One region of the Vibrio glycogenivorans genome, then DNA from elsewhere that is predicted to be linked to it. Evidence: predicted binding sites of a transcription regulator. Region 1 holds the regulator's gene; the other holds the start of a gene.

What was found. Region 1 encodes MetJ, which represses methionine synthesis genes. Its sites were predicted from a motif close to TTAGACNTNTANANGTCTAA; they were not measured.
Region 2: the regulator MetJ is predicted to act here: its motif matches at 1,811-1,830, upstream of metA (homoserine O-succinyltransferase MetA).

What each region holds. Positions count from the first base shown of each region.
Region 1 is NZ_JBPVIS010000024.1:29,165-33,595, forward strand. It holds gene edd (phosphogluconate dehydratase) at 1-1,075, shown strand, start outside; gene ACSTTG_RS23635 (substrate-binding domain-containing protein) at 1,124-2,131, opposite strand; gene metJ (met regulon transcriptional regulator MetJ) at 2,205-2,525, opposite strand; gene ACSTTG_RS23645 (O-succinylhomoserine (thiol)-lyase) at 2,736-3,902, shown strand; gene ACSTTG_RS23650 (bifunctional aspartate kinase/homoserine dehydrogenase II) at 3,904-4,431, shown strand, end outside.
Region 2 is NZ_JBPVIS010000002.1:20,420-24,850, reverse strand. It holds gene ACSTTG_RS04760 (BCCT family transporter) at 1-664, shown strand, start outside; gene metA (homoserine O-succinyltransferase MetA) at 846-1,787, opposite strand; partial or broken gene ACSTTG_RS04750 (ATP-binding protein) at 1,915-2,325, shown strand; gene ACSTTG_RS04745 (hypothetical protein) at 2,500-3,909, opposite strand; gene ACSTTG_RS04740 (GNAT family N-acetyltransferase) at 4,336-4,431, shown strand, end outside.

The DNA of each region.
Region 1 (4,431 bases):
GCTACCGGGGTCGGCATTTGTCCACCCACATTCAGAGCTGCGTCATGCCCTAACTGAGCATGCCTCGATCAAGATTGCCTCGATGAGCGCAGGCTCAGCAAACTTCCGCCCGCTTGCAGAAGTAGTGACAGAGAAAAGCCTTATCAACGGTATTGTTGCCCTACTTGCCTCAGGTGGCAGCACCAACCACACCATCCACATGATCGCCGTCGCTCGCGCAGCCGGTCTGATGCTGACTTGGCAAGATATCAGCGACCTGTCTGAGGTAGTACCTCTACTGGCCCGTGTCTATCCAAATGGCCCGGCGGACATGAACGCCTTCCAAGAGGCTGGTGGCGTACCAGCCTTATTGCATCGTCTGGATCAATCACAGCTGCTACATCGCGATGTCACACCAGCGTTTGGTGACTTTGCCAGCCAGATGACCCTGCCTAAGATTGAAAATGGCAAGCTAAGCTGGCATACGTGCACACAAAGCGCGGATCCAAGCGTGATTGCAGCCTGTGATGAGTCATTCCAGAAAACGGGCGGAACGCGCGTACTGGATGGCAACTTAGGCAAAGCGGTGGTTAAGGTGTCAGCGGTAAAAGCTGATCAGCGCATCATCGAAGCCCCTGCCGTGGTTTTCCAGTGTCAGCATGAGGTTGAAGCGGCCTATCAGCGTGGCGAGCTTAACAAAGACTGCGTCGTGGTTGTGACGCACAACGGTCCTGCGGCGAATGGCATGCCAGAGCTGCACAAGCTTATGCCTATCTTGGGTAATATCCAAAAAGCCGGCCACCAAGTGGCCTTGGTCACCGATGGTCGTTTATCTGGCGCCTCAGGCAAAATCCCATCAGCGATCCACCTATCACCAGAAGCCCTGCGAGGCGGTGCGATTGGCTTGGTCCGTGACGGCGATAGGCTCCAGCTCAACTGTGAAACGGGTGAGCTAAACAACCTGTCTGATATGACTGGACGTGAGCCACTCGCGATCGATACCGAGGCGAATCAGCAGACTTGGGGAAGAAACCTATTTAGCGTCCTAAGACAGAGTGTCTCGAGCGCTGAAGACGGTGCAAGCTTTATCGTTTAACCCCTTACGCGTAGAACTAAAAATGGAGCCAGTCGGCTCCATTTTTATTTAGATACTCTCTCCAGAGTTGACTCGATAACCCATATCTACACTGTGGTTCTCGATGGGCTCGCCTTTTAAGCGCGCGACCAACAGCTCGGCACTTTTGACCCCAATCTCAAAGCGTGGCGTATCGACACTGGTCAGTTTAGGGCTGACGATATTACCGATATCGAGCGCGTTATACCCCACCACAGACAGTGACTCTGGCACTTGAATACCTCTGCGCTGGGCACTCAGTAGTACCCCGACGGCGATATCATCATTGGTGCAAAACACACCATCAAGATCTGGGTATTGTGCAAAGGCCATATCTAGAAGGTCATCCGCCATCGAGAAGCTCGAGTGCGCCTCCGTCAGAATATGTTTCGGCGTGAAACCAGCCTCAATCACCGCCTTGTCATAACCAGCCATACGTAGGCGGGTTCGAGTATCCAAACGTGCACCAAAATAGGCGACGGAGCGTTTGCCAGCGGCAATCATCTGCTTAGTCACATCATAAGAAGCAGCAATATGATCTAGGCCGACCGCCATATCAATCGGCTGCTCTGGCAGCTCCATGGTCTCAACCACCGGGACACCGGCGGATTTAATCATCTGCAGCGTACGCTGAGTGTGATGACTCTCGGTCAAGATCAAGCCGTCAACCTGATAAGAGAGCAGCGAGGCAATCTTGCTCTCTTCCTCTTGCTCATCGTAGCTAAAGTGCGCAATCAAGGTTTCGTAGCCATTAGCCTTAGTGACCGTTTCTACGCCCTGCACAAACGAGGCAAAGATCTGGTTAGACAGAGAAGGCAATAGGATACCGATGGCTTTACTCGACGAGTTTGCCAGCATCGCAGGCGCTCGGTTTTCGATATAGCCGATATCCTCGACGACCTGAGCAATCTTAATCCGGGTTTTTTCTGCAACGGAGTTCGGGTCTCGCATATAGCGCGACACGGTCATTTTGGTGACGCCAACCTGGTCGGCGATATCTTGTAGAGTGGTACGTCTCTTTTTACTGTGTTGAACCATATATCCCTGAGATCTTAAAAGACAGGTCAGCGCACGCCCACCTGTCACAATCCTATTGAGAGCAGCCTACACGCTACTCTTCATCAAACGCTTCAAACTCAATCCCCATCTCGGTCATCAGCGCTTTGGCTTCAGCCGGGATCTCATCAGGGCGGTCTTTACGCAAGTCTTCATCGGTTGGCAGAGGTTGCCCGGTGTACGCATGCAAGAATGCCTCACACAGCAACTCGCTGTTGGTGGCATGGCGCAGGTTGTTGATCTGACGACGCGTACGCTCATCCGTCAATACTTTCAGTACTTTAAGCGGAATTGACACGGTAATCTTCTTTACCTGTTCGCTTTTTTTGCCATGCTCAGCATATGGGCTAGTGTAGTCGCCATTCCAGTCTGCCATGAGAAACCTTTAGTCATTTTTGTTTGGAGTGAGTAAGGGAGATATTTTAGCCGGATTTAAGGCTAAGAGCAAAGACATATAGACGTCTAGAAGTATTGACGTCTTGTTGTGGGAACAGTAAAGTGTCTGCTAATGGAATTTTATACCGTTATACCCCGTCGGTGTAACGGTTTTGTGAAGCACAATTATTTTTTTGGGAAGGACACTCATATGAGCGCACGCAAGCCTGCCACCATTGCCGTTCGCACTGGCATCGAATCAGACACTCAACACCATGCGGTTGTTCCCCCCATCTATCTCTCGACCAACTACAGCTTTCCAGCCTTTGGGGATGTGCCTAAGTATGACTATACGCGTTCTGGCAATCCAAATCGAGGGCTACTTGAGCAAGCTTTGTACGAGCTAGAGTCAGGCTGTGGGGCCGTCGTCACCAACTGCGGCACTTCCGCGCTTAATCTATGGGTTTCGGCGTTTTTGGGTCCCGATGACCTGATTATTGCGCCACATGATTGCTATGGTGGAACCTATCGTCTGTTTAACACCCGAGCGCAAAAGGGTGACTTCAAAGTACAGTTTGTCGATCAAACCGACAACGATGCACTCGCCAGCGCCATGGCACAAAAACCCAAGCTAATCTTACTTGAAACCCCGTCAAACCCCTTAGTTCGTGTGGTTGATATTGCTGCAATCTGCGCCGAGGCCAAAAAAGTCGGCGCCCTAGTTGCCGTCGACAACACCTTTTTGACACCTGTGTACCAAAAGCCACTTGAGCTGGGCGCGGATTTTGTTATCCACTCTACCACTAAGTACATCAATGGCCACTCCGATGTGATTGGTGGCGTCGTGATCACCAAAACCGAAGCGCATGCCGAGGAGCTCGCTTGGTGGGGTAACTGCATTGGAGCAACCGGTACACCATTTGATAGCTACATGACCCTGCGTGGAATTCGCACGCTAGGCGCCCGCATGCGCGTCCATGAAGAGAGCTCACAGCACATCCTCAACTATCTGGTCGAGCAGCCACTAGTCAGCAAAGTGCACCACCCAAGCCTTGAGAGTCACCCAGGCCATGAGATCGCTAAAAGACAGCAGTCAGGCTTTGGTTCGATGTTAAGCTTTGAATTTGCCGGCTCGTTCGAACAGTTGAAATTCTTCGTCGCTCAACTTGAGCTGTTCTCACTTGCCGAGTCGCTAGGTGGCGTAGAAAGCTTGATCTGTCACCCTGCGTCTATGACTCACCGCGCAATGGGAGAAGAAGCCCTAGCAGAAGCTGGGATCTCGCAATACCTATTACGCCTCTCTGTCGGGCTTGAGGATCATCGAGACCTTATTACTGACCTAGAACAAGCCTTCACCAAAGCTAAGGAGGCGTTTTAACATGACTCAACAGCGTCAGTTGCACAAATTTGGCGGTAGCAGCCTTGCCAATGCGGAGTGCTATCGAAAGGCGGTGAGTATCCTGCGCGATTACTCATCGAGCGAGGATCTGGTGGTGGTTTCTGCCGCAGGCAAGACCACCAATCAGCTGATTGAGTTTCTGGATAACCTAGAGAGAGATGGCCGACTCGCCCACGAGACCTTGCAGGCCCTGCGCCAATTCCAATTGGAATTAGTCGAAGAGCTAATCCAGGATGAAGCCAGTAAGGCGCGCCTACTGGATAACGTAATCACCGAGTTTAGCGCCCTTGGGGAGCTGGCCTATCCGATTAATCCAAAGATCAGAGCGTCTGTGCTTGGCCATGGTGAGATGTGGTCAGCACGCCTATTGGCAGCAGTGTTATGTGAACAAGGCCTGGCAGCCGTTGCAGAAGATTCTCGCCAGTTTTTACGCGCAGAAAGCGGCACTCAGCCAGAGATCGACCGCGGCGCGTCTTATCCATTGCTCAAAGAGCTCCTGGCCCAACAC
Region 2 (4,431 bases), on a different contig from region 1:
GGGCTCGGTACCAAACACACTGATGGCATATCTAGAAAACCTTATTCCATTAAGCAACCCTCACGGGCGCGAAGACGAAGCTTGGTTCCAAGGTTGGACTGTATTCTACTGGTCTTGGTGGATCTCTTGGTCTCCATTTGTCGGTATGTTTATCGCGCGTGTCTCGCGTGGTCGTACCGTGCGTGAGTTTATGACTGCGGTCTTGATCGTGCCTACCTCGGTCACGGTAATCTGGATGTCAGTCTTTGGCGGCATGGCGATTGATCAGGTAGTAAACAACGTGGGTCAGTTAGGCGCGCAAGGCTTGACCGATGTATCACTGGCAATGTTCGAGATGTTCGATGTCTTGCCAATGAGTACATTCCTATCGATTATCGCGATTATCCTCGTCATGGTGTTCTTTATCACATCGTCAGACTCAGGTTCACTGGTTATCGACAGCATCACTGCTGGTGGTAAGGTGGATGCGCCCGTTCTGCAACGTGTATTCTGGGCATTTATGGAAGGCGCAATCGCCGCCGCCCTGCTTTGGGTAGGTGGCACTGAAGCCATCGAGGCCCTACAAGCCGGCTCAATCTCCACCGCACTACCATTCACTTTCGTGCTATTGGCAATGTGTGTGAGTTTGCTGATGGGGATGAACACCGAAAAAGACTGGCGATAAGCGCTTTAGTGACTTAAGAAATTTTTAGTCTTTCAAAAGGCATACTTTCCGGAGTATGCCTTTCTTTTTCAGGGGCGAGGAGCGAGGCCACTGCGTTTCGAGTAGCGAGTAATTTACCGCTTGTGTTAAACCCCTCGTGCCCCGTAGGGCAACGCCCGTCCCCGAACCTCGCCCCTTTGTTTTAGTCGTCTTTAGTAAAGTTAGCCTCACTAAACTGATCAAGGTCATACGGCGTTTGCTGGTAAACGCAGTAGTTGAGCCAGTTGGCGAACAATAGGTGGCCGTGGCTGCGCCAGCTGGCGATGGGTTTGTTATCAGGGCAGTTGTTCGGGTAGTAGTTCACTGGGATTGCTGGCTCCATGCCTTCACCTAGATCGCGAATATACTCGTTGTGCAGGGTATGGGCGTCGTACTCTGGGTGACCGGTGACAAACACATTACGCATATCCTTGGTGGCTGCTAGGTATACGCCTGCCACATCCGAGGTCGCGAGGATATCCAGATCAGTGTGATCTTGCAGATACTGAGGTGAAAAGTCTGCAAAGCGCGAGTGTGGCGCTAAGAAGGTGTCGTCAAAGCCACGTAGGATCGCGTGGTAAGGGTCATGGATATCGTGATGATAGACACCAGAAAGCTTCTCTTTACGGGTGCGCTTTGGCAGATCATACAAAAGCTTGAGACCGGCTTGTGCCGCCCAACAAACGTAAAGCGTTGACGTTACATGGTCCTTGGCCCAATTCATAATGGTTTGCAGGTGCTCCCAGTAGATCACATCCTCAAACTGTACTAAGCCGAGTGGCGCGCCGGTAATAATCAAGCCATCAAAGTTGCGTTCCTTGACCATCTCAAATTGACGATAGAAGGTGTCTAGGTGTTCGACCGGTGTGTTTTTACTCGGGCGATTATCGATACGCAGCAGTTCGACATCCACTTGCAGCGGACTATTGGACAGTAGACGCAGAAACTGAGTCTCGGTCTCAATCTTTTTCGGCATCAAGTTAAGGATCAGTACCTTAAGTGGACGAATTTCCTGAGTGGCAGCGCGGGTCTCCGACATAATGAAGATTTTTTCATTGCGCAGTACATCAGTGGCAGGTAGTTGATCGGGTATCTTGATCGGCACAGCTTTACTCCCTAAGCATAATTTTGGACGTCTATACATCCAAAGTTAACGTAAACTGTGATTTATGTCGATAGCTAAATCAAATATTATTAGCGCCCAGAAATAAAAAATCATCCAAAGGTTGTTAATGAGTCCATGTCACGCCAAATCTTCAAGCATACAAAAGTTAATCTTGGTCAGGGGCTTGCCTGGCTCAGGGAAATCGACCTACGCACGCAAGCTGGTTGAACTGCAACCAGATTATCAGCACTTTGAGGCCGATATGTATTTTGTCGATAAGGCCGGTGATTACTGTTTTGATCCCCAGCGCTTGCCTCAGGCACATGAATGGTGCCTGCAGCAGACGCGTCTTGCGTTGCAGGTAGGAAAAACCGTGGTTGTCTCGAATACGTTTGTCAGGTTATGGGAACTGCAGTCGTACTTAGATCTCGCTAAGCACTTCAAACTTCGGGTTGAGATTGTGGAAGCGAAAGGGGAGTTTGAATCGATACATGATGTGCCCGTGGCGACGGTTGCCAAGATGGCGCAGCGTTGGCAAACAGTTCCAAATCGATGGCTGCGATGTTACTCGATTGAGGAGTATCAACCGAGTCCATCGTCAGCTCTCAAATAGCGGCTATTACTAGCATTGTCGCTGTTTCCCTGCGTGCCGAGCTGTCTCTGCAAACGGCTCGGCATGACTATCTAGAGTGGAAAACAGATCATTGTCTTATCAGTTACAGGCGCCGATATTACCGCCTTGTTTGGACTCGGGCCCCGGAGCGCGGAACAGTTGATCACTTGGTACATTGTTCCCTTCTGTATATGGAACTTCCACAGGATCACAAGTTTTCAGGTCAAAGCCCGCCCCCCGCTTAATAATATAGGCATCACTGAAGCCGTCGCTGCCAGTATCCGGTTCGGTCAGATCACCCGTTATCTTATTATCATAAAGCCGCACGATTGGCGCAAAGTCGGAGTAGGTGACACCCAGCCATAGGTGGCCAACATTATTTATCGGCTTGCCTTCGTCATTGAGACCATCTTGGTGAATAGTATTGTTGTAGATTTTTATCGGTGTCGTTTCTGAACCACCATCCTCAATGTGGATGGCATGATAGAAAAAGTCGTTGCCCCAGCCACCACCGCCAAAGATGTTGTCATGGATCTCAAAGTTGTGGACACGAGTCATTCCGAGGTTCCACTTGGCGTTTGGCATGCTGAAGTCGCAGTTTCTGATCACTGAGCCGCTAAGATCGATACTTTCATCATCGCGTCTATCAAGATCGCCCGTATTACCATGGTTGCCCATATCAAAGGTGATCCCAGAAACCGCAAGCGGTCGATTACTGTTCTTTATCTCACCATCTCGGTTGACATGGCGTACACCATCAATCAAAAACGGCTTATTCAGATAAAGCTGATTAAACTCATCCCCGGAGGTGAGGGTCACCGTCACCATCTTGGTCCAAACCGAAAAATCGACATCAATGAGTGTCAGGCCATGAGGTAGGGTGCTGTATTGGTACTCAACGCCGTTGTAGACGTCATTCACAAATACATTTTCCATGGTGAAGTTCTGCGACTTGCCCTTAGTAAGAAAAAACGCACGCTTCACACCCTGGGTCATTTGCGGGAATTCAGTGATGTAGTTTGAATCTTCCTCATAATCACTCTCGACCTCGACCGGCTTATCGCCTTTAATCGTTAGATCATAAAAATGCACATCATCGGCTTCAATGCGAAACACCTGCCACTGACAATTATCCATACACCCGTGCGGTCCACCGCTATTATCTTCCCCAACCGTTCTGATTATTGTTGTTTTGTTTTTTCCAGCGCCACGAACTTTTATTCCATCAACGTTGATTGTTAGGTTTCCAACCCGGATATCCCCCTCGGGCAACTGAATCGTACCTATATTGGCCGCGTTGGTAACAATGCTACTCCAAGCACTGGGGCTAATAATAATACTGCCATTGTGTTCGGTAACGTTATCTCTGCCCACCGTAACGAGATAGGCGTCTGATGGGTCTTCAACGTCGGGAGTCGAGCGATTGGATTCGCCCCCGCAGTTGGTTGCAAACAACACAGAAGTAAGGGCTATAACCATCGGTTTTAAAAACATTTTGTTGTATTTCACAATACAATCCTCATAGCGTGATGGGCTGTTTCATAACACAATCACCCCGGCCCAGATTTAATCCAAGTAAACCTAGGTCGAATAGAAATTAAGTTGATTGCATCGAGCTGATTGTCATTGCAAAAGCCTACACAAGAATCGATACAAAAATAGTGATAGGTTCAACAGTTGTAAAAATAAATTGACCAATAACTGGTATTGGTAAGATATGTCTATTGACGCTGTTTCGAAAAATACATATGTTGGTTGGTTTTATCTATGGCTGTATAAAATATTCAAAGCAAAGTGAATGAGCGATGTGGCATGGTGGTGAAAGGTTCGTTGTGGCTGTATGGAGGGAGGAAGAGGGGCGATAGTCTGGTCGCCTCTTGCTAAACGGAGTATCATCGATGCGTGACGGTACCATCGCTAACAAGAGCAACTATAATGTCCCCAATTACAATAAGAGCTGCGAAGTGCACTGACCTCGATAAACTCAATCGCATGATGTATCAGCTGCATCATGAGCATCATCTCCAGTCT